One region of the Kribbella sp. NPDC020701 genome, then DNA from elsewhere that is predicted to be linked to it. Evidence: riboswitches for the same ligand, from Rfam matches in the RefSeq annotation. Region 1 holds a riboswitch; each other region holds the start of a gene.
The links. A riboswitch is a leader RNA that binds a small molecule or an ion and turns the genes downstream of it on or off. The one in region 1 is predicted to bind ZMP and ZTP.
Positions count from the first base shown of each region.

Region 2: linked by a shared signal. The riboswitch ahead of ACZ3HV_RS34485 (glycine hydroxymethyltransferase) and the one ahead of ACZ3HV_RS11775 (metallophosphoesterase) in region 1 are both predicted to bind ZMP and ZTP.
Region 3: linked by a shared signal. The riboswitch ahead of ACZ3HV_RS16735 (5-aminoimidazole-4-carboxamide ribonucleotide transformylase) and the one ahead of ACZ3HV_RS11775 (metallophosphoesterase) in region 1 are both predicted to bind ZMP and ZTP.
Region 4: linked by a shared signal. The riboswitch ahead of ACZ3HV_RS10670 (bifunctional 5,10-methylenetetrahydrofolate dehydrogenase/5,10-methenyltetrahydrofolate cyclohydrolase) and the one ahead of ACZ3HV_RS11775 (metallophosphoesterase) in region 1 are both predicted to bind ZMP and ZTP.

Region 1 is NZ_JBVHFT010000004.1:323,208-328,622, reverse strand. It holds gene ACZ3HV_RS11800 (helix-turn-helix transcriptional regulator) at 1-199, opposite strand, end outside; gene ACZ3HV_RS11795 (DinB family protein) at 274-831, opposite strand; gene ACZ3HV_RS11790 (helix-turn-helix transcriptional regulator) at 887-1,837, shown strand; gene ACZ3HV_RS11785 (DUF1905 domain-containing protein) at 1,830-2,132, shown strand; gene ACZ3HV_RS11780 (cysteine hydrolase family protein) at 2,190-2,744, shown strand; ZMP/ZTP riboswitch at 2,756-2,832, shown strand; gene ACZ3HV_RS11775 (metallophosphoesterase) at 2,859-3,731, shown strand; gene ACZ3HV_RS11770 (LysR family transcriptional regulator) at 3,793-4,659, opposite strand; gene ACZ3HV_RS11765 (cysteine dioxygenase family protein) at 4,734-5,243, shown strand; gene ACZ3HV_RS11760 (aldo/keto reductase) at 5,318-5,415, opposite strand, start outside.
Region 2 is NZ_JBVHFT010000017.1:174,841-180,255, reverse strand. It holds gene ACZ3HV_RS34500 (glycoside hydrolase family 9 protein) at 1-365, shown strand, start outside; gene ACZ3HV_RS34495 (amidase family protein) at 375-1,673, shown strand; gene ACZ3HV_RS34490 (GbsR/MarR family transcriptional regulator) at 1,633-2,112, opposite strand; gene ACZ3HV_RS34485 (glycine hydroxymethyltransferase) at 2,297-3,745, opposite strand; ZMP/ZTP riboswitch at 3,774-3,855, opposite strand; gene ACZ3HV_RS34480 (acyl-CoA dehydrogenase family protein) at 3,853-5,415, opposite strand, start outside.
Region 3 is NZ_JBVHFT010000006.1:237,408-242,822, forward strand. It holds gene ACZ3HV_RS16725 (acetolactate synthase large subunit) at 1-1,143, opposite strand, end outside; gene ilvD (dihydroxy-acid dehydratase) at 1,424-3,091, opposite strand; ZMP/ZTP riboswitch at 3,235-3,317, shown strand; gene ACZ3HV_RS16735 (5-aminoimidazole-4-carboxamide ribonucleotide transformylase) at 3,334-4,245, shown strand; gene ACZ3HV_RS16740 (MMPL family transporter) at 4,242-5,415, opposite strand, start outside.
Region 4 is NZ_JBVHFT010000004.1:98,220-103,634, forward strand. It holds gene ACZ3HV_RS10660 (NUDIX hydrolase) at 1-146, shown strand, start outside; gene ACZ3HV_RS10665 (beta-N-acetylhexosaminidase family protein) at 143-1,906, shown strand; ZMP/ZTP riboswitch at 1,907-1,995, shown strand; gene ACZ3HV_RS10670 (bifunctional 5,10-methylenetetrahydrofolate dehydrogenase/5,10-methenyltetrahydrofolate cyclohydrolase) at 2,024-2,866, shown strand; gene ACZ3HV_RS10675 (phytanoyl-CoA dioxygenase family protein) at 2,868-3,743, opposite strand; gene ACZ3HV_RS10680 (helix-turn-helix transcriptional regulator) at 3,842-4,426, shown strand; gene aroH (chorismate mutase) at 4,511-4,879, shown strand; gene ACZ3HV_RS10690 (prephenate dehydrogenase) at 4,876-5,415, shown strand, end outside.

The DNA.
Region 1 (5,415 bases):
TCAGACCACTAAGGTCGGTGCGCGCGCCGCCGATGAGCTGCCAACCGCCGTTGCGTCCGGGCTGTGGGTAGACCGGGATGCCGGCGGTCGACAGCGCCTCGAGATCACGGCGCGCCGTGGCGACGGAGATTTCCAGCTCCTCGGCGACCTCGGCGGCGGTCACCCGGCCACGGGCCTGCATGAGGAGCAGCACAGCCACCAATCGATCCGCTCGCACCTGCTGATCGTCGCAGACAAACCGCTCACCCGGTGCGCACTTTTGCTACCTGGTGCTTACGGTGCGGCGACCTCCTGGGGTGCGTCTTCGCCGACCAGGCCGTCGATGGACTCTCGGATCAGGTCGGCGTGGCCGGTGTGCCGCGCGTACTCCTCGATCATGTCGGCCAGGAGCCGGCGCAGGTTCGGTGAGCGGCCGTCCGGCCAGACGAGGCTGCCGGTCTGATCGAGACCGCCGTCCGCGATCGCCTCCGCCACCGAGGCACGCGAGCGGGTGACCGCGTCTCGCCACAGCTGCACGAGTTCCTCGGGGGAGTCGTCAGCCGCGGTCCGCCACTCCCAGTCAGGGTCGGAGTCCCAGTCGATCTTGTTCCACGGTTCGCCGGGGTCCCGGCCGTGCAGTCGGTGCGAGAACATGTCGGTCTCGACGAGGGCCAGGTGCTTGACGAGACCGCCGAGCGTCATCGCCGACGGGCCGAGCCGGGCGTTCATTCCGGCCGCGTCCAGCCCGCTGGTCTTCCACGCGAACGTCCGGCGATTGCGCTCCAGTACGCCCAGCATCGTCTCGACCTCGTCGCCCGCTGCGGGCAGTTCCATCACGGTGTTGTAGTCCATGGCCGGCACGCTACGCTCGGTTCCGGACGGTTCACTTCCGGAATGGTGAGGACCTGTGGCGTACGACGTGAGTCCGACGGCGCGGACGTTGATGGTGCTGGAGCTGATCCAGAACAGCCCGGGCATCACGGCCGACCAGCTGGGCGAGAAGCTCGGTGTCTCCGAACGGGCGGCCCGGCGGTATGTCGCGATCCTGCGCGAGGCCGACATCCCGATCGAGTCCGTCCGCGGTCCGTACGGCGGCTACCGGGTCGGTCGCGGACTGCGGCTGGCCCCACTGATGTTCACGACCACCGAAGCGCTCGGCCTGGTGATGGCCGTGCTCGAAGGACCACGCGGCGCCGCCGACCCGGTCGAGAACGCGCTCGGCAAGATCATCCGGGTCCTGCCCGAACACATCGCCCGCTCCACCGACGCCATCCGCCGCGTCCGTGCGCGCGCTCCCGACCCCGGCGTCCGTACGCCGGACCCTGAGATCACCGCAGCCCTGGTCGCCCAGAGCACCGCCGGCCGGCGCGTCATCATTCACTACCGTCGCCACCACGGCGAGGAGTGGCCGATGGACGTCGACCCGTGGGCGGTCGTCGTACGCCGAGGCCGTTGGTATCTCCTCTGCTGGTCGCACACGAAGAATTCCCGCCGCGTGCTCCGCGTCGACAGGATCACCAAAGTCGAGCCGCAAGGCGAGGAATTCACCGCACCCACCGACCTCGACCCACTGGCCGCCGTCGAAGAACACCTGGCCATGGGCTGGAAATACCCCATCGAGGTCATCATCGACGCCCCGCGCGACGAGGTCGCCCACTGGATCTCCCGCAGCATGGGCCGCCTGGAACCCATCGATGACACCCACACCCGCCTCCTGGCCAGCACCGACGAGCCCTACTGGTACGCCGGCCAGCTGACCTCCCTCCCCGCCCCCTACCGAATCCTCCAATCCCCGGAATTGAAGACCGCGGCCCGCAACATAGCCCAACGCTTGCTGGAGGCAAGTAACAGTGAATGAGATCGAGTTTGCGGCGGAGATGTGGTACTGGCGGGGCCCGGCGCCTTGGTATTTCGTCACGGTGCCGGAGGACGAGTGCGCGTATTTCGAGGCGGAGTCGAACTTCGTGACATACGGGTGGGGGATGATCCCGGTGCAGGCCGAGATCGGGGACAGCGTGTGGGACACCTCGATGTTCCCGAAGGACGGGCGGTACATCCTGCCGGTGAAGGCGGCGGTGCGGCGGGCGGAGGATCTCGACGACGGCGACGTACCGACGGTGCGTCTGCGGCTACGGAGTTGGAAGGTCTCCTGAAACTGTCGGCGAGCGGGTCTAGCGTTCGTCGTATACCCGGGAAAGGCAGGGAACGGCATGTCCACGTTGTCAGATCGGCCGAACACGGCACTTGTGGTGATCGACGTCCAGAACGGTGTCGTCAGTGCGGCACACGAGCGCGATCAAGTGGTGTCCAACATCAGCACCCTGGTCGGCAAGGCCCGCGCCGGCGGAGTGCCGGTCGTCTGGGTCCAGCACTCCAGCGAGCACCTCGTGAAGGGCAGCGACGAGTGGCAGCTCGTCCCTGAGCTCAAACGTGACGATTCGGAGCCGCTCCTACACAAGACCTTCGCGGACTCCTTCGAGGACACCGACCTCGAGGACGTCCTCGCCACAGCCGGGATCGGCCGCCTCTTCGTCAGCGGCGCGCAGACCGACGAGTGCATCCGCTCCACCATCCACGGCGCCATGGTCCGCGGGTACGACGTGACCCTGGTTGGCGACGCGCACACCACCGAAGACCTGTCCGAGTACGGCGCACCCACCCCGGACAAGGTCATCGCCCACACCAACCTCTACTGGGAGAACCACCAGGCTCCCGGCCGTACCGCCGCCGTCCAACCCACCGCGGAGGTCACCTTCACCGACTGAGCTTGGGTAGTTTGGTCTCACACGACTGGCGAGGGTGGGCTACCACCGGGGAGTGACGCGACGGGCATCGACCGCCTGGGTGCCGACGGCAACGACATCCCAGGAGAGCTCGTCATGGCACATCGTGTTCTGCACCTGTCCGACACCCACGTCAGCCGCATCGGCCCCGACGAGGACGGCGTCGACGGCCTCGCCGCGCTCAACGGCCTGCTGTACGACGTACGCCGGGTCCCGGAGCTGGATCTGATCGTCGTCAGCGGGGACATCGCCGACGACGGGTCCGAGGAGGGCTGCACCGCGGTCCGCACGGCCGTGGGTGAGTTCGCCGCTGAGCGCGGCATTCCGCACGTCTACTGCACCGGGAACCATGACCGTCGCGAGGGCTTCACGGCCGCGCTCGGCTCGGGACACCTCGGACCCGACGGCTCGTCGATCGGCCGCTGCGCCGACGTCGCCGGTGCGATCGCGGCGGTGAGCGAGGTCGCGGGCCTCCGGGTCATCACCCTCGACAGCCTCATCCCCGACGAGACACACGGTGTGCTCGGCGACGACCAACTCGACTGGCTGGCCGCGGAGCTGGCAACACCCGCGCCGGCCGGGTCGATCGTCGTACTCCACCACCCGCCGATATCCGTCGACGCAATTCCGTACCTCGAGTCTGTCGTCCTGCAAGAGCCCGAGAAGTTGGCGGAAGTTGTCGCCGGGACCGACGTACAAGCGGTTCTGTGCGGCCACCTGCATCACCAATTGTCCGGCCGGCTCGGGGACGTTCCCGTGTGGGTGACGCCCGGCGTGGTCACCCGCGTCGACCTCACGGCCCCCAGCACCCTGGTCCGCGGCGTCCTCGGCGCCGGTGCAACCATCATCGACCTGGGCGGCCCCTTCGCCCCGATGTTCCACACCCTCCACGCCAGATCCCCCCAAGCCGGCACCGAGGTCTACGTCTACGACCCACTCACGGGAGCAGACGCGGCCGAGAACTCCTGAACCAGGCGCGGCACCCGGGGCTCAGCTTCGGGCCCGCGCGATTCAGCATGGGCGGGCCAGCTCACAGAACGGCGGTGTCGGCGAGGGCAGTGAGGAGGGCGCCGATCGCGGGTGGGTCGGGCGGTTCGCCGTACGTCGCGGCGTACACGTGGCGGCGGGACCCGGGGAGCTCGGTGGCGATGATGCCCTCGGCGTGGTGGGCGCGGAGGGCGAGACCGGGCATGGTCGTCACCCCGAGGCGGGCCGCGACGAGCGCCTGCATGACCACCATGTCGTCGGACGTGTAGCTGATCCGCGGCTCGTAGCCCTCGGCGGCGCACAGCGAAACCAGGTGCCTACGGCAACGATCGCAGCCGGCGATCCAGGTCGCGTCGCGGAGCCCGGGCAGCTCGACCGGCTGATCGGTCGACAGCACGTAGAGCGGATCGTCCAGCAGATGATGCAGTCGTATGCCGGACGGTTCCGGCTCGGTCTCGTCGTACCGGAAGACGATCGCGACGTCGATCTTGCCGGTGCGAAGCAGTTCGAGCGCCTCAGGCGGATGCGCGTCGAGGAGGTTGATCTCGAGGCCCGGGTGCTTGTCGGCCAGTGCCGCCACGGCCCGTGGCACGAGTGACCCGATCGCCGACGAGAAGCCGGCCAGGCGGATCCGGCCCGCGCTCAGACCGACGTGAGCGGCGAGTTCGGCGTCGACGGCGTCGATCCGGCCGATGATCTCGGCGGCTCGAGCAGCCAGCAGGCGACCAGCCTCGGTCAGCCTGATGCCACGACCGGCGCGCTGCAGGAGCTGCGCGCCGGTCTCAGCCTCCAAGCGCGTGAGGTGATGAGTGACAGACGGCTGCGAGTAGTGCAGCTCGCGAGCAGCGGCGGTGACCGAGCCGTGACGGGCGACTGCGTCGATGACGCGCAGCCTCGTGACATCGAGCATGTATCAAATCCATCTATGAGTAAGCACGAAACTTGGCATTAGACGTTATGGGTTGACCGGCGCACGCTCAAGACATGACGACAACATCGATCTCCACTAATGAACTGACCGACTTGATCGACGGCGTCCGTACCGCCATCGACCAGCACGCCGACTGGAACGGCACGGCGCAACTCGTGGCCGAGCAACTGCGCCGGCACCTGCCGACTCCCGACGTACTGACCGCCGGGCAGCGAGTCGGCTCGGCGGACCGCTACCGCAGTCACACCCTGCATGTCGAGCCTGACGGTTCGTTCTCGATCATCGCTCTGGTCTGGCGGCCCGGGCAGGTGACCCGGATCCACGACCACGTGACCTGGTGCGTGTTCGGGGTGATCCAGGGCGTCGAACACGAGGACCTGTACGACGCCGACCTGCGGCTGATCGGGCAGAGCGACAACCACGTCGGCGACGTGAGCGGCTTCGCGCCGCCCGGCGACATCCACCGGGTCAACAACACCTCCGACGGCACGGCGATCTCCATCCACATCTACGGCACCGACGTCACCCGCATCGGCTCGAGCGTCCGCCGGTACTACGACTGAGGGCGGCGACCACGCGAGGCCGCCGCCCTAGTCGTTAGCCGATCCAGCGCGCCACTAGTCGAGTTGACGCGCCGCTAGTCGACGAAGGCGTCGAGTACGGCGAGTTCGTTGGAGGAGAGGTGGATCGAGCCGGCCTCGAGGTTCTGCCGCAGGTGATCGGGGCTCGACGTCC
Region 2 (5,415 bases), on a different contig from region 1:
ACCGGCGGTACGACGACTTCGGCAACCAGCAACTCGCCTGGAACTTCGGCGCGAACGCATGGGGTGTGTCGTTCATGGTCGGCGTCGGGCAGAACGCCGAGCGCTGTCCGCATCACCAGATCGCGAACATCCTCGGCCGCGAGCTCACCGGCGCGGTCGTCAACGGGCCGAACTCCGAGGAGCTCTTCGAAGAGGGCCTCGGCGACCACCTCGACGGCATGAACCCCTGTCCCGCCGACGGTGTCGACCGGTACGCCGAGTTCACCGGCCACGGATCCCGGTACGTCGACGACGTCCGCTCCTGGCAAGCCTCCGAACCCGCCGACGACTTCGCCGCGATCGCCGTGTACGCCCTCACTCGCTAAACTCACCCGGTGCTTCAGCCCGACCGGGAGAACGTCCGCGCTGGTCGCCGAGCGACTGCGGTTTCGATCGCGGCGGAGGTGCGGTCGGGGGTCCGGACTGCTCTCGAGGTCGTCGAAGAGGCGCTCGATACCGCCGAGCGCCTCGACCCGGTCTTGCATTTCCTCGAGGAGTTGGATGGTGCCGGTGCACGGGCCGCCGCCGAGCGGTTGGAGCCGGCTGGTCTGCTTGCCGGGGTGCCGTTCCTGATCAAGGGGCGGACGCCGCCGGGCTCGCCGATCGTCGAGCGGCTGCTCGCGGCCGGTGCGATCGCGATCGGTCGGTCGACTCGGGCTCGACCGGGGGCGATCTCGCAGACCTTCGGGTGGAACGGGCGGGATTACACCCGCAATCCTTGGGATTTGTCGCGGTCGCCCGGTGGATCGACGGCTGGTGGAGCCGCGGCTGTTGCGGCAGGCGTCGTGCCGCTGGCGAGTGGTGGAGACAGTGGAGGGTCGTTGCGGATCCCGGCCGCGTTCTGTGGGGTGGTCGGGTTCAAGGGCACGTACGGGCGCATCCCGCGGCCGGGTGGTCGGCCTCTTGGCGGACTCACCACGGCGGGCTTCATCGGGGCCGACCTCGATGACGTGATCCTGGCGACGAGCATCGCCAGCGGTCCCCACCGGCTGGATCCGACGGCGCTCCCGCATTGGCCCGTCCCGTCCGTCGCGAGCTGGCCCGGTGGAGCCGGCGGGGCCGGAGAGTGCGGCGAGGCCGGTGGAGGCGGCGGCGGGGTGCGGGTTGCTTATCGGTCCACCCTTGGCATTGAGCCGGCTGACCCGGCGGTTGACCGGGTGATCCGGGAGCGACTGGCTCGGGCTGACGTCGTGGTGGTCGACGTACCGCTCGAGTTGCTGCCTACCGAGGATGCGTGGTCGGTGCTGTCGGGGCTGGATGCCGGACGGGGCGCTGAGGCGGCCGCGGCGAATCGGGCGCGGGAGGTGCGGGATCACAACAACACCGCGCTCGCGGACCTGTTCGCGGCGGTGGACGCGCTCGTCACCCCGACCACGCTGACTGTTGCCCATGGCTACGATCAGCACGAGGAGAGCATCGTCACCGGCGATCCGTGCTGGGCCTTCAATGTGACTGGGCATCCCGCGGTGAGCGTGCCGGCGGGTCTGGCGGACGGACTGCCGGTGGGTGTTCAGGTTGTCGCGCCGCACGGTGCGGACGACGTTGCCTTGGCGGTGGCACGGCGGATCCAGGTTGCCCTGCCGCGGCCAGAGCTCATCCGTCAGTCCGTGGGCGCTCCGCGCGCCAGTTCTTGATCATCTGGTCGAGGTCGGTCTTGATGAAGGCGAAGAAGTCGGCGGCATCGGTGAGCCGCCGGCCGACGGGGGAGTCGGCGCCGAAGAGGGCGACGCCGGCCCGGCTGCTGGACTCCCACTCGCCGAGGGCGTCATTGCGGCGTTCCAGGATCGCGGCGAAGACATCGTCGCGGATCCGGTAGTGATCCTTGCGTGAACCGGGCAACCGCTCGCGCGAGATGAACGACACCTGGAGCAGCTGACGGACCGCGCCGGAGACGGCAGGCTGGCTGATCTTGAGCGACTCGGCCAGCTCGGCCGCGGTCATCGTGCCGGTCGGGCTGACCAGCATCCGGCCCATCACCCGGGCGGACATCGTCGGGACGCCGCTGTTCGCCAGCACTCCGGCGAAGCGCTCGACGAACTGGCTGATCTCTTCCGGACTGGGCTCCCGACTCATGGTTGAAGAGTACAGTAATCTGATGTATCGCAACTATCACAAACTCCTGATAATTCGACGTTCATGACTCCGACCATGTGGGTCTCGGCAGCAATCGCGGTCGCCGGCGCGGTGCCGGCCGCCGTACTGATGCCGCAACGGAAAACGCCCGCTCCCACAAGCGTGGGAGCGGGCGCGGTGGAACTCAGCTGAGCTCGAGGCCCGGGTACAGCGGGTGCTTGTCGAGCATCTCGGCCGAGGCCGCCCTGGTCTTGTCCGCGACGCCGTCGGCGAGCACGTACTTCGCCTTGGAGGGCGCACCGGCGGACGTCGTCGTCGGCGTGGTCGAGGAGAGGACGTCGACGATGAGCTCGGCGACCCGGTCGAACTCGTCGGCACCGAAGCCGCGGGTGGTCAGCGCCGGCGTGCCGATCCGGACGCCCGAGGTGTACCAGGCGCCGTTCGGGTCACGCGGTACCGCGTTCCGGTTGGTCACGATGCCGGCGTCGAGCAGCGCCGACTCGGCCTGCCGGCCGGTGATGCCGTACGACGAGACGTCGAGCAGGACCAGGTGGTTCTCCGTACCGTCCGTCACGAGCTTCACGCCGCGCTTCATCAGGCCCTCGGCCAGCGTGACCGCGTTGTCCGCGATCGCCTGCGCGTACTCACGGAACGACGGCTGCCGGGCTTCTGCGAGCGCGACCGCCTTGGCGGCCATCGTCTGGCTGAGCGGACCGCCCAGCACCATGGGGCAACCACGGTCGACGGAGTCGGCGTACTCGGGCTGGCAGAGCACCATGCCACCGCGCGGGCCGCGGAGCGACTTGTGCGTGGTGGTCGTGGTGACGTGCGCGTGCGGGATCGGGTCGAAGTCGCCGGTGAACACCTTGCCCGCGACCAGGCCGGCGAAGTGGGCCATGTCGACCATCAGCGTCGCACCGACCTCGTCGGCGATCTCGCGCATCTTCGCGAAGTCCACCTTGCGCGGGTACGCCGAGTAGCCGGCGATCAGGATCAGCGGCTTGAACTCCCGCGCCTTGCGCGCGACCTCGTCGTAGTCGAGCAGCCCGGTCTCCGGGTCGGTGCCGTAGGAGTGCTGGTTGAACATCTTGCCGGAGATGTTCGGCCGGAAGCCGTGGGTCAGGTGACCGCCGGCGTCCAGCGACATGCCGAGCATCTTCTGGTCGCCGAGCGCCTTGCGGAGCTTGGTCCAGTCCTCGTCGGACAGGTCGTTGACGTGCTTCGCTCCCGCCTCGGCCAGCGCCGGGGACTCGATCCGCTGGGCCAGGATCGCCCAGAAGGCGACCAGGTTCGCGTCGATGCCGGAATGCGGCTGGACGTAGGCGTGCGGCGCGCCGAACAGAGCCGTCGCGTGGTCGGCCGCGGTCTGCTCGACGGTGTCGACGTTCTGGCAGCCGGCGTAGAAACGGTGCCCGATGGTGCCCTCGGCGTACTTGTCCGAGAGCCAGTTGCCCATCGTCAGCAAGGTGGCGGGGGAGGCGTAGTTCTCGCTCGCGATCAGCTTCAGCGAGGACCGCTGGTCGGCCAGTTCGGCCTTGATCGCGCCGGCGATGGTCGGTTCCACCGCGCCGATCACCTCGAGCGCGTTGCGATACGCGGCCGATGCGGCGGCGGCATCGAAGGGTTGAGTCATCGTTGTCTCTCCTGCGGTTGCAGTGGGTCGAAGGCACCCAGGCGCACGGTGCCGACGGTTTTCGCTCCCCGGTGGTTCTCCACCTCAGCGCGCCAGTCGCGACGCGGTCACCCTATCGCGCGCTCGATGATCAGCGGGAACTGTGTCGTCCGCGGGAGCGTCCCGAACACACCGCCCCATTCGTTGGCCAGCCGCGACGCGACGAACGCGTCCGCGACCTCGGGCGTCGAGTGCCGGACCAGCAGTGACGCCTGCAGGCACAGGGCCATCCGCGCAGCCAGCCGCCGGGCTCCGGCTTCGGCGTCCGCGGCGTCAGCAAGCGCTTGCAGTACGTCGTTCACCGCGGCGTCCAACCGCTCGTCCGCACCCCGCGCTGCGCCAACCTCCAGCAGCCACGCCTCCAGCGACTCCGGCTTCCGCAGCGCCCGCAGCACATCCAGCGCGTTCACGTTGCCGGAGCCCTCCCAGATCGAGTTCAACGGCGACTCCCGGAACAGCAAAGGCAGCCCGGACTCCTCCACGAACCCGTTCCCACCCAGACACTCCAACGCCTCAGCCACCATGAACGGAGTCCGCTTACAAACCCAGAACTTCGCGAGCGGCAGCGCAATCCGCCGGAATGCTGCAGCTTGTTCATCACCGTTCAGGGAGGCGTCGACAGCAGCAGCAAGACGCATCCCCAGCGCGGTCGCCGCCTCACTCTCGAGCGCCAGGTCCGCGAGGACGTTCTGCATCACCGGCTTGTCGGCGAGCAACCCACCGAACGCCGAGCGGTGGCGGGTGTGCCAGAGGGCTTCGACCAGGGCGCGTCTTTGGAGAGCCGCAGAGCCCAGGACGCAGTCGAGTCTGGTTGCGGCGACCATCTCGATGATGGTTCGGACGCCGGCGCCCTCGTCGCCCAGGCGGTAGCCGATGGTGTTGTGGAACTCGACCTCGCTGGACGCGTTCGAGCGGTTCCCGAGCTTGTCCTTCAGTCGCTGCAGCGCGAACGTGTTCCGGTTGCCATCGGCAAGCACCCGCGGCACGACGAAGCAACTCAGCCCGTCCGGCGCCTGCGCGAGTACCAGGAAGACGTCGACCTGCGGCGCCGAGCAGAACCACTTGTGCCCGTTCAGCTGGTACTCACCGTCGTCCCCGGCCGGCGTCGCGGTGGTCAGGTTCGCCCGGACGTCCGAGCCACCCTGCTTCTCGGTCATCCCCATCCCCGCGAGGACCCCGGATTTCTCCGCGGCCGGCAACCGGCGTACGTCGTACGACGTCGAGGCGAGCTGCGGGATCCACGCCTTCGCCAGCCGCTCGTCCGCCCTGAGCGCGGGGACCGCGGCGTACGTCATCGAGATCGGGCAAACATGCCCCGGCTCGACCTGGGACCAGACGTAGAACCCGGCGGCCCGGGTCAGGTGCGGCGACGGCGATTCGCTCGTCCACGGCGCGGCCTGCAGCCCGAACCCAACCGCGCGCTCCATCAGCCAGTGCCAGGACGGGTGGAACTCGACCTCGTCGATCCGGTTCCCGTAGCGATCGTGGGTGCGCAGGACCGGTGGGTGCTGGTTGGCCGGGAGAGCCTGCGCGAGGGCCTCTTCGGAGCCCGCGACCGCGCCGATCCGGGCCAGACCGGCATCGTCGGCGAGAGCGGCGTACGGGCGCAGAGCGTCACCGAGCGCCGTGTC
Region 3 (5,415 bases), on a different contig from region 1:
CCGCTCGATCACGTACTGCGGGGACAGCGTGCCGTCCTCGGGTTCGTCGTACGCGACCGGGTACTTGGCGCGGACCGCCTCCAGCTGGTGCCGCCAGGCGTCGTACGACGGGGTCCGGCCGGCGTTCGCGATCTCGGTGCGCATCGCGGCGACCAGGTCGGTGATGACCTCCTTGCAGTCACCGACGATCGGCACGTCGGCGGCGCGGTTCTTGCCGATCTCGGCCGGGTCGATGTCGGCGTGGATGACCTTCGCGTCAGGCGCGAACGAGTCGAGGCGGCCAGTCACCCGGTCGTCGAAGCGGGCACCGAGACAAATCAGGAGATCAGACCTCTGCAGGGCGCCGACAGCGGACACCGAGCCGTGCATACCTGGCATGCCGAAGTGCAGCTCGTGGGTGTCGGGCAGCGCGCCGCGGGCCATCAGCGTGGTGACCACGGGGATGCCGAGGAGTTCCGCGAGCTCCTTCAACTCGGCGGTGGCCCGGGCCCGGATCACGCCGCCGCCGACGTACAGCACCGGCTTCTCGGCGGCCGCGATCAGCCGGGCCGCCTCGCGCACCTGCTTGGGGTGCGGGCGGGTCACCGGCCGGTAGCCGGGCAGCGAGAGCTCGGTCGGCCACTGGAAGTCGACCTTGGCCTGCATCGCGTCCTTGGTCACGTCGACGAGCACCGGGCCGGGCCGGCCGGTGGAGGCGATGTGGAACGCCTCGGCCACCGTGGTGGCGATGTCGTTCGGGTCGTTGACCAGGAAGTTGTGCTTGGTGATCGGCATCGTGATGCCGCGGATGTCGGCCTCCTGGAAGGCGTCCGTACCGATCGCGGCGCTGGCGACCTGCCCGGTGATCGCGACCAGCGGGACCGAGTCCATGTACGCGTCGGCGATCGGCGTCACCAGGTTCGTCGCGCCGGGGCCGGAGGTCGCCATGCACACGCCGGTCTTGCCGGACGCGGAGGCATACCCCTGGGCGGCGTGGCCGGCGCCCTGCTCGTGACGTACCAGGATGTGGCGGATCTGGGTCGAGTCGAGCATCGGGTCGTACGCCGGGAGGATCGCGCCACCCGGAATGCCGAAGACGGTGTCCACTCCGGCATGTTCCAGTGCACGGATCAGAGCCTGTGCCCCGGTCAGCTGCTCACTCATGAGTGCCTTCCCTATGTCCTGTCACGATTTGACTGTCGCGACCGATCCATCCTCGCTTGTGGTTGTCTTCAGGTCTTCTCTGGGTCTCAGATAGTCGCCCTGGCAACAAAAAACCCCTTCCGCCGGTTGGCTGAAGGGGCGCGCTCGACTCGGTGGTCGCGTCAGTCGGCGCGCCGCACAAGTACGAGGAGAATCGATCGCATGTAGGCATTATTCGCCTCCGGCCCGCGACCGGGTCAAGTTCAGCACCGAGCTGTCTCATTTGATGAGATGACTGTCTTTAGATGCAGACCGCACCTTCGGAGGCCGAACGGACCAGGCGGGTGTACTTGCCGAGGACCCCCTTGGTGATCGCCGGGGTCTTCGGGGTCCAGCCCTGCTTGCGGCGTTCGAGTTCCGCTTCGGTGACGTGGAGATCGAGGGTCCGGTTCTTCACGTCGAGGGTGATCCGGTCGCCGTCCCGGACGAACGCGATCGGGCCGCCGTCGACCGCTTCGGGGGCCACGTGTCCCACGCAGAGTCCCGTCGTACCGCCGGAGAAGCGGCCGTCGGTGAGGAGCAGGACGTCCTTGCCGAGGCCCGCGCCCTTGATCGCGCCGGTCACCGCGAGCATCTCGCGCATGCCGGGGCCGCCCTTGGGGCCTTCGTACCGGATCACGACGACGTCGCCGGGGTTCAACTCCGGGACTGCGTCCATCGCAGCGCGTTCGCCGTCGAAGACTCGCGCCGTACCCTCGAACACGTCCGAGTCGAAGCCGGCGCTCTTCACCACCGCGCCTTCCGGCGCGAGCGAGCCGTGCAGGATCGTGATGCCGCCGGTGCCGTGGATCGGCCTGTCGAGCGCGCGGATGATCGTGCCGTCGACGTCGGGCGGTGCGATGTCGGCGAGGTTCTCCGCCATCGTCTTGCCGGTGACCGTCAGGCAGTCGCCGTGCAGCAGGCCGGCGTCGAGGAGTGCCCGCATGACCACCGGGATACCGCCGACGCGGTCGACGTCGGTCATCACGTAGCGGCCGAACGGTTTCAGGTCGCCGAGGTGCGGGACCCGGTCGCCGATCCGGTTGAAGTCGGCCAGCGTCAGGTCGACCTCGGCCTCGCGGGCGATCGCGAGCAGGTGCAGTACGGCGTTCGTCGAGCCGCCGAGCGCCATCACGACGGCGATGGCGTTCTCGAAGGCCTCCTTGGTGAGGATCTGGCGGGCCGTGATCCCCTTCCGCAGCAGGCCGACCGCGGCCTCGCCGGACTTGCGGGCGTAGCCGTCGCGGCGACGGTCGACCGCGGGCGGTGCGGCCGAGCCCGGCAGCGACATCCCGAGTGCTTCGGCGGACGCGGCCATCGTGTTGGCTGTGTACATCCCGCCGCAGGCGCCCTCACCGGGGCAGATCGCGCGCTCGACCGCATCGACCTCGTCCTGGGTGATCAGGCCGCGAACACACGCGCCGACCGCCTCGAACGCGTCGATGATCGTGACGTCCTTGTCGCCGAGCTTGCCCGGCATGATCGACCCGGCGTACAGGAACACCGACGCCAGGTCGAGCCGGGCCGCGGCCATCAGCATGCCGGGCAGCGACTTGTCGCAACCGGCCAGCAGCACCGAGCCGTCGAGTCGCTCGGCCTCCATCACGGTCTCGACCGAGTCGGCGATGATCTCGCGGCTGACGAGTGAGTAGTGCATGCCGACATGGCCCATCGAGATGCCGTCGGACACGCTGATCGTGCCGAACTCGAGCGGATAGCCGCCGGCCGCGTGCACGCCTTCCTTGACCGCCTTCGCGAGCCGGTCCAGGGACAGGTTGCACGGGGTGATCTCGTTCCAGCTCGAGGCGACCCCGACCTGCGGCTTCGCCCAGTCGTCGTCCCCCATCCCCACCGCCCGGAGCATCCCTCGGCTGGCGGTGGCTTCCAGGCCATCGGTCACTGTCCGGCTGCGAGGCTTCACATCGACCATGCCGCTCACTCTATTCGGTTGCCTACGCTGTGCCAGGTGAACCGACTCGAGGCCGGCTCGACGGGGATCGGATCGTGTATCTGCGTGAGTACGCGACCACCGCACCGCTCTACGACTGAACCGGCAGCTGGCGGGACTAGGCTGGGGATCACCGCGACTGGCGAGGGTGGAGTACCACCGGGGAGCGGAATCAACCAGCAAGGCGTCGTCCGCCTGGGCGCCTCCGATCTCGGAGGTGCTTGATGCGTTATGGGATGAATCCACATCAGACCGCGGACATGGTGGCGACTGGGCCGCGCGCTCCGTTCACGGTGGTGTCTGGCGAGCCGTCGTACATCAACGTGCTGGATGCGCTCACCGGGTGGCAGCTCGTGCGCGAGGCCTCAAACGCGTTCGGCGTGCCGGCGGCTGCGTCGTACAAGCATGTGTCGCCGGCTGGGGCGGCCTTGGGCTCGTCGGTGAGCGCGGCCTATCTGCGCGCTCGCGATGCCGATCCGAAGTCGTCGTACGGCGACTTTGTCGCGGTCTCGCATCCGGTCGACGCGGAGCTCGCCGGGGTGCTCAAGCGGGTCGTCTCGGACGGGATCATCGCGCCTGGGTACGACGAAGGCGTGGTCGGGACGTTGGCGGCGAAGAAGCGTGCGAGCTTCCTGGTGCTGGAGGCCGACCCGGCGTTCGAGCCGCCGGCGGCGGAGGTCCGCGAGTTCTACGGACTACGGCTGACGCAGCGGCGGGACGATGTACCGCTGACTCGTGAGCTGCTGGATCCGGCGGTGCCGGACGCCGCGGCCCGGGACTTGGTGCTGGGGTTGATCGTCGCCCGTTACACCCAGTCGAACACTGTGGTGATGGTGAAGGACGGCATGACGATCGGCGTCGGCGCCGGGCAGCAGTCGCGCGTGGACTGCACACGGCTGGCCGGCGAGAAGGCTCAGGCGTGGTGGGCCCGGCACTCGGCCGAACCGTTGACCGGCGTCTCGATGGTGTCCGACGGCGCACTTCCCTTCGTCGACAACATCGAGGAGGCGCAGCGGCACGGCGTCACGCACATCGCCGAGCCGGGCGGCTCGATCCGATCGGACGAGGTCGCCGCGGCCTGCGCCGAGCGTGGGATCAGCTGGTCACCGACCGGCGTACGCCTGTTTCGGCACTAGACCGGGGAGGTCTCGCGCGGTTTGGGTTCGGGGGCCGGCGGTGGCTCGCCACCTTCCAGCTGGATGTCGGGGATGATGCGGTCGAGCCACTTCGGCAGCCACCAGGCCCGGTCGCCGAGCAGCGTCATCACCGACGGGACGAGGATCATCCGGACGATACTGGCGTCGATCAGGACCGCGACGGCCATGCCGACCGCGAGCATCTTCACGGTCGGGTCGTCGTCGAGGACGAAGCTCAGGAACACCGCGATCATGATCGCCGCCGCGGTCGTGATCACCCGGGCGGTCGCGCCGATCCCGATGGCCACGGCGCGATGGCTGTCCTTCGTCTGCAGCCAGGCCTCGTGGACGCGGGACAGCAGGAAGACCTCGTAGTCCATCGACAGCCCGAACACGATCGCGAACATCAGCATCGGGACGAACGACGGGATCGGCACCTTCTCGTCGATGCCGACCAGGGAGGATCCCCAGCCCCACTGGAAGACCGCGACGATCACGCCGTACGCGGCGCCGACCGACAGCAGGTTGAGGACCGCGGCCTTGACCCCGATCAGCAGCGAGCGGAAGGCGACCATGAGCAGCAGGAAGGCCAGCAGGACGACCGCGCCGATCAGCCACAGCATCCGGCCGGCCACCTTCTCGGTGAAGTCGACGTACCCGGCGGTGGTGCCGACGACGTACGTGGGCTCGTTCTGCCCCGCGAGTACGTCGTCGCGGATCCGGTTGACCAGATCCTCGGTGTCCGCCGACGACGGCGAGGTGGTCGGAATGACGGTGATGATCGCTGTCGTACCGGCTTCGTTCGTGCTCGCGGGCTGTACAGCCGCAACGCCGGGGGTCTTCTGAAGCGTGGAGGTGAGACCGGTCAGCAGGGTCTGGTTGTCGCTCGCGCTGCCGGACGGGAGCTGTACGACGACCGTCAGCGGACCGTTGGCGCCCGGGCCGAACCCTTGCGCGACCAGGTCGTACGCCTTCCGGCTCGAGTCACCGGCCGGATCGGTGCCCGCATCGAGCTGGCCCAGATTCATCGAGAACAGCGGGATGGCGAGAATCAGCAGCACCAGGGTGGCGACGATGCCGTACGGCCACGGCCGGTCGCTCACCTTGCGTCCCCACCGGGCGAAGGCGCTCTGCTCGTGCTTGAGATCGCGCCGCTCGCGCTCGTCGGCT
Region 4 (5,415 bases), 220 kb from region 1:
CGCTTGACGAGACCGAGGACTGCGTCCCGGTCGAGCTGACTGTGGATGCTTTCCGCGCTGAACTCCGGACACCGGGCGCGATGACGGGGATCGACGCGGCCTATCTCGCCCTCGATCATGCAGGGCTTCTCCAGGAGCAGTCATGACACCTGAGCCTCAGCAGACCACCCGCCGCGACGACGGGTTCGATCTCGGTGACACCGTCGCGCTTGTGCACGGCTCGGCCACCGATGCCGACGCCGAGCGCGTCGTCCGCGAGACGCTCACGAAGGCCGGCGTACGCACCATCTCCGACGGGCCGGCGGAGGTGACTGTCTGGCTCGGCGGGAGCGCGAGCACGCTCGAGCAGCTCGGTGTCGCGCCGGCCGGTTTGCTGCCGGCCGAGGGGTACGTCGTGGCCGTCGGCGCTCAGCAGGTCGTACTCGACGGGGTCGATGCCCGCGGCATCTATTACGCCGCGCAGACCTTCGCACAGCTTGTCCAGGGCAACCATGTGGACGGCGTCGAGATCCGCGACTGGCCGACAATGCGGTACCGGGGTTCGATCGAAGGCTTCTACGGTACGCCGTGGTCGCACGCGGACCGGCTCGATCACCTGGACTACCTCGGCGCGCACCGGATGAACACCTACGAGTACGCCCCGAAGGACGACCGGTACCACCGCGAGCAGTGGCGCGACCCGTACCCGGCGGACAAACTGGCCGAGCTCGGCGAGCTGATCGATCGCGCCCGGCGGAACAAGGTCGACTTCACCTTCGCGCTCTCGCCGGGCCTGTCGATGCGCTACACCGAGGAGGCCGACTTCCGGGCGTTGATCGCGAAGTTCGAGGCGCTGTACGCGCTGGGTGCGCGGGCGTTCAACGTGGCCCTGGACGACATCGAGTACGAGACATGGCACAGCGCCGACGACGAGGAGAAGTATGGCCCCGGCGGCGGTGGCGCCGGGCTGGCGCAGAGCGAGCTGCTGAACCGGATCCAGCGCGAGTGGGTCGAGACCAAGCCGGACCTCGCGCCGCTGCAGATGGTCCCGACCGAGTACTACAACGTCGACGAGACACCGTACAAGCAGGCGCTGCGGGAGCAGATGGACAGTGCGGTGGTCGTGCACTGGACCGGCATCGGCGTCGTACCGGAGGCGATCACCAGCGCCCAGGCGGCTGAGGCGAAGGCGGTGTTCGGGCACGACATCCTGATCTGGGACAACTACCCGGTCAACGACTACGCGGCCGGGCGGATCCTGCTCGCGGCGTACAGCGGCCGCGAGCCGGGCCTCGCGGACCACGTCGTCGGCGTGATCTCGAACCCGATGAACCAGGCCGGGGCCAGCAAGCTCGCCCTCTACTCGTTCGCGGAGTTCGGCTGGAACCCTGCGACGTACGACGAGCAGGCGTCCTGGCACCGCGCGATCGCGGAAACGGCCGGGGGAGACGCCGAGACGATCGCGGCGCTCGAGATCTTCGCCGACCTCACCACCTACGACGGGAAGCTTCATCTCGCGAACGCCCCGGCGCTGACCGCGAAGACCGCCGCGTTCTGGCGGACCTGGGATGCGGGTGACCTGGCCGGCGCGATCGCGGACCTCGAGCCGTACTTCGAAGCGATCGAGAACGCACCGGGTCAGATTCGCCAGGGCGTGATCGACCCGGCGTTCGCCGACGAGGCGGATGCCTGGCTCGACGCGGCCTTCTACTGGGGTCAGGCGCTGCGCCAGGCCCTTCGCGTCCTCGAAGCCGGCGCCGAAGGTAATAGCTCGGACGTCGCCACCGGCCGGGACCAGATCAACCACCTGGTCACGCAGGCCGAGGAGATCCGTGACATCCGGCTCCCGCACTCCAAGACCCACCCACGCATCGGCGACGGCGTTGCCGACACCTTCATCAGCCGGGTGACCGACTCGGTATCCTGAGCGATGGACCGCGACTGGCGTTGAGGTGGAAGACCACCGGGGAACGGTCTGCCGGAGATCCGGCTGCGCCGCGCGCCTGGGCATCTGACCTGTAGTCGACGCCCGAAGGAGCGCGCCATGACCGCCGAACTGATGATCGGGACCGACATCGCCGCCGAGATGGTGGCGAAGGCGGCCGAGCGAGCCCGCGAACTGCGGGAGCGGACGGGCGTGCAGCCGTGTCTGGCGACCGTACTGGTGGGGGACGACCCCGCGTCGGCGACGTACGTGCGGATGAAGCAGAACCGGTCGAAGAAGGCCGGGATCGCGTCCCGGAGCGTCGTACTGCCCGCGGAGACGACGACCGAGGAGTTGGTCGCCGAGGTGACCAAGCTGTCCCAGGACCCCGAGGTGCACGGGATCCTGCTGCAGCACCCGGTGCCGGCGCAGATCGACGAGCGGGCCGCGTTCGAGGCGATCGACCCGGGCAAGGACGTCGACGGCGTGACGATGCGGTCGTTCGCCGCGATGGCGTTCGGCGATCCCGGGTTCCGGTCCGCGACGCCGGGCGGGATCATGCGCCTGCTCGAGGCGTACGACGTGCCGATCGCCGGAGCACACGCCGTCGTCATCGGCCGCAGCCCGATCCTGGGCAAGCCGGTCGGGATGTTGCTGCTGGCATCGAATGCGACCGTCACCTACACGCACTCGCGGACCACGGACCTGCCGGACATCGTCCGGACCGCGGACATCGTGATCGCCGCGGTCGGCAAGCCGAACTTCGTCCGCGGTGACTGGCTCAAGCCGGGCGCGGTCGTGGTCGACGCGGGGTACAACGAGGGCAACGTCGGTGACGTCCACTTCGAGGAGGCGGCCCAGGTCGCCCGCCTGATCACGCCGGTTCCGGGCGGTGTCGGGCCGATGACGATCGCGCTGCTGCTGGAGCAGGCCGTCGACGCCGCTGAGGCTCAGGCGGGCTGAGTCAGCGGTCGCACCCGCCGTCCTTGTCCCGGCGGGAATGCGGCCGGGCAAGATCGTCGATGCCCTTGTACGCGTACGGATCGCTCCCGGCCACCATCACGATGTCGCGGTAGTCGTGCTTGCCGACATGGACTCCGGATGGCACGGACTGCCAGGGGAGGAGCGACTCCGCGCTCATGTAATGGTTGGCGAGCGCCCGGCGGAGTCCGTGCCGGCCGGTGTTCGGCAATGATCGGTGCAGCAGGTAGCCGTTGAAGATCACCGCCGAACCCGCGGGCACCTCGACCGGGACCGCATCGCCGTCGGTGTACGGGAAGTCGAACGCCTCCACCGTGCAATCGAAGCGGAGATCGTCCTGCTCCCGGTCGGGATAGATGACCCCGCGACGGTGGGAGCCCGGCAGAACCCACAGGCAGCCGTTCTCCACGGTGGCATCGTCGAGCGCGATCCACACCGCGGTCAGCGAGCGATCCCTGGTCGGGATGAAGAACTCGTCCTGGTGCCACGCCTGGCCCGGCTTCCCCTCGGGCTTGATGAACAGCATCGACTGCATGGCCTTGACGTTCGGCCCGATCACCGCGGTCAGCGCCGCGACCACCCGTGGTGCCCGCAACGCCGCGAGCGCCACGTCGGACACCTTGTGCGGCTGGTGGATGCACAGGTACTGGCGCAGGACGTCCTCGGCCGGCTCGGCGGCCGGACCGCCGTCGATGACGCCGAGGTCACCACGGCACAGGGCCTCGGCCGCGGAATGGAGCGCGGTGACCTGGTCGGCCGACAAGGCCTGATCCAGGACGATGAAGCCGTCCCGCCGGAACGACCCGACCAACTCGTCGGTGACCTCGGCGAAGCTGGGTACGGCGGCGACAGGCTGCATCTGATGCTCCATCCGGCTTTAGCGGCGTTGACCGGCTAACGGTCTCAGGGCCCGGCAGGCCCGGCCAATGCCGCTGGCTCGCGCATTACTATCTGTTCGTGACGTCGCGACCGTCGGTGATCAGCGTGAACTCCGTGGTCCAGGTCGCGGACTACGCGCCCGGGGCAACCTATGGGCCCACGCTGCCGGTCAGGGGACACAGCGACCGGTTGGTGGCGACGATGCTGGAGGTCTTCGTCAGCGCTCCAGCCGGCCAGTCGAGCGAGGAGATGCCGGATGCAGTCCGGCGCTTGGTCGAGCATGTCGCGGCGGTGTGGGCCAGGAGTGGCCCGCGGATCATCTCCGTCCCGGAGCTGGCCGCCGCGGCGAACCTGTCGGCGGGACATCTGCACCGGCTCTTCCGGGAGCGGTACGGCCGCGGACCGGCGTACGTCCTGGATCTGATCCGGTTGGCCCGAGCTGCGACCGCACTCCTGCGCAACAACGCGACGATCGCGGAGATCGCATCGGACGGCGGCTACAGCAACCCGTATCACTTCTCCCGCCGCTTCTCCCTCGCGTACGGTCAGCCGCCGGGAACGTCCCGGCGTCGCCGGCAACTGTCGGATCCGCTCGCACCGGTCCGGGAGGCCGGGCTGCTTCCGGTGGCCCGGAGGCTGCTCGAGGCGGCCCGGCGCGGCTGACGCGATGGCACCATCCGAGACGGCTGTCCACGCTCTGACTACCCTGCCCTAGGGTTGGAGACAGACGACTAAGGAGGCGGGCACGTGGCGGTACGGGCGATCCGGGGTGCCACCCAGCTCGACGTGGACGAGCGCGAGCATCTGCTCGAGCGGTCCGCGGAGCTGGTGAAGGCGGTCCTGGAGGCGAACGATCTGGAGAGCGAGGATCTGATCAGCATCCTGTTCACCGTCACGCCGGACCTGCACTCGGAGTTTCCGGCCGTAGCCGGCCGGCAGATCGGGCTGACCGACGTACCGCTGATGTGCATGCAGGAGATCGCCGTGCCGCACGCGCTGCCGCGAGTGGTCCGCCTCATGGTGCACACCGAAACCCCGCGGTCCCGCGAGAAGATCCAGCACGTCTACCTCCACGGCGCGGTAGCTCTCCGTCCCGACCTGACAGGCGCCCAGTGAGTGAGCTCCGTGGCCCGGTGCGGATCGTCGGTACCGGATTGATCGGTACGTCGATCGGCCTGGCGCTGGCGCGGTTGGGAGTCGTGGTCGAACTTGTCGACGCCGACCCGGACAACGCGCTGATGGCCGAGCGGATCGGCGCGGGGTCGCGGCTGGTCCAGATCGAGCCGCAACTCGTCGTGGTCGCCGTACCGCCGGATCATGTCGGCGCGGTGATCGCCGAGCAGCTCGAGCAGACCGACGCGGTCGTCACCGACGCCGCGAGCGTGAAGTCCAAGCCGCTCGCCGACGCGCGCAAGCTCACCGGCGACCTCAGCCGGTACGTCGGCAGTCACCCGATGGCAGGCTCCGAGCGGAACGGCCCACTCGCCGGCCGCGCGGACCTGTTCGACGGCGCGACCTGGGCGATCACCCCGCACGAGACGAGCGCACCCGAGGCGGTCGAGCTGGTCCGGCGGCTGGCCGAGGCCGCCGGGGCGCGGACGGTCGAGCTGTCGGTCGAGGACCACGACCTCGGTGTCGCGCGAGTGTCGCAC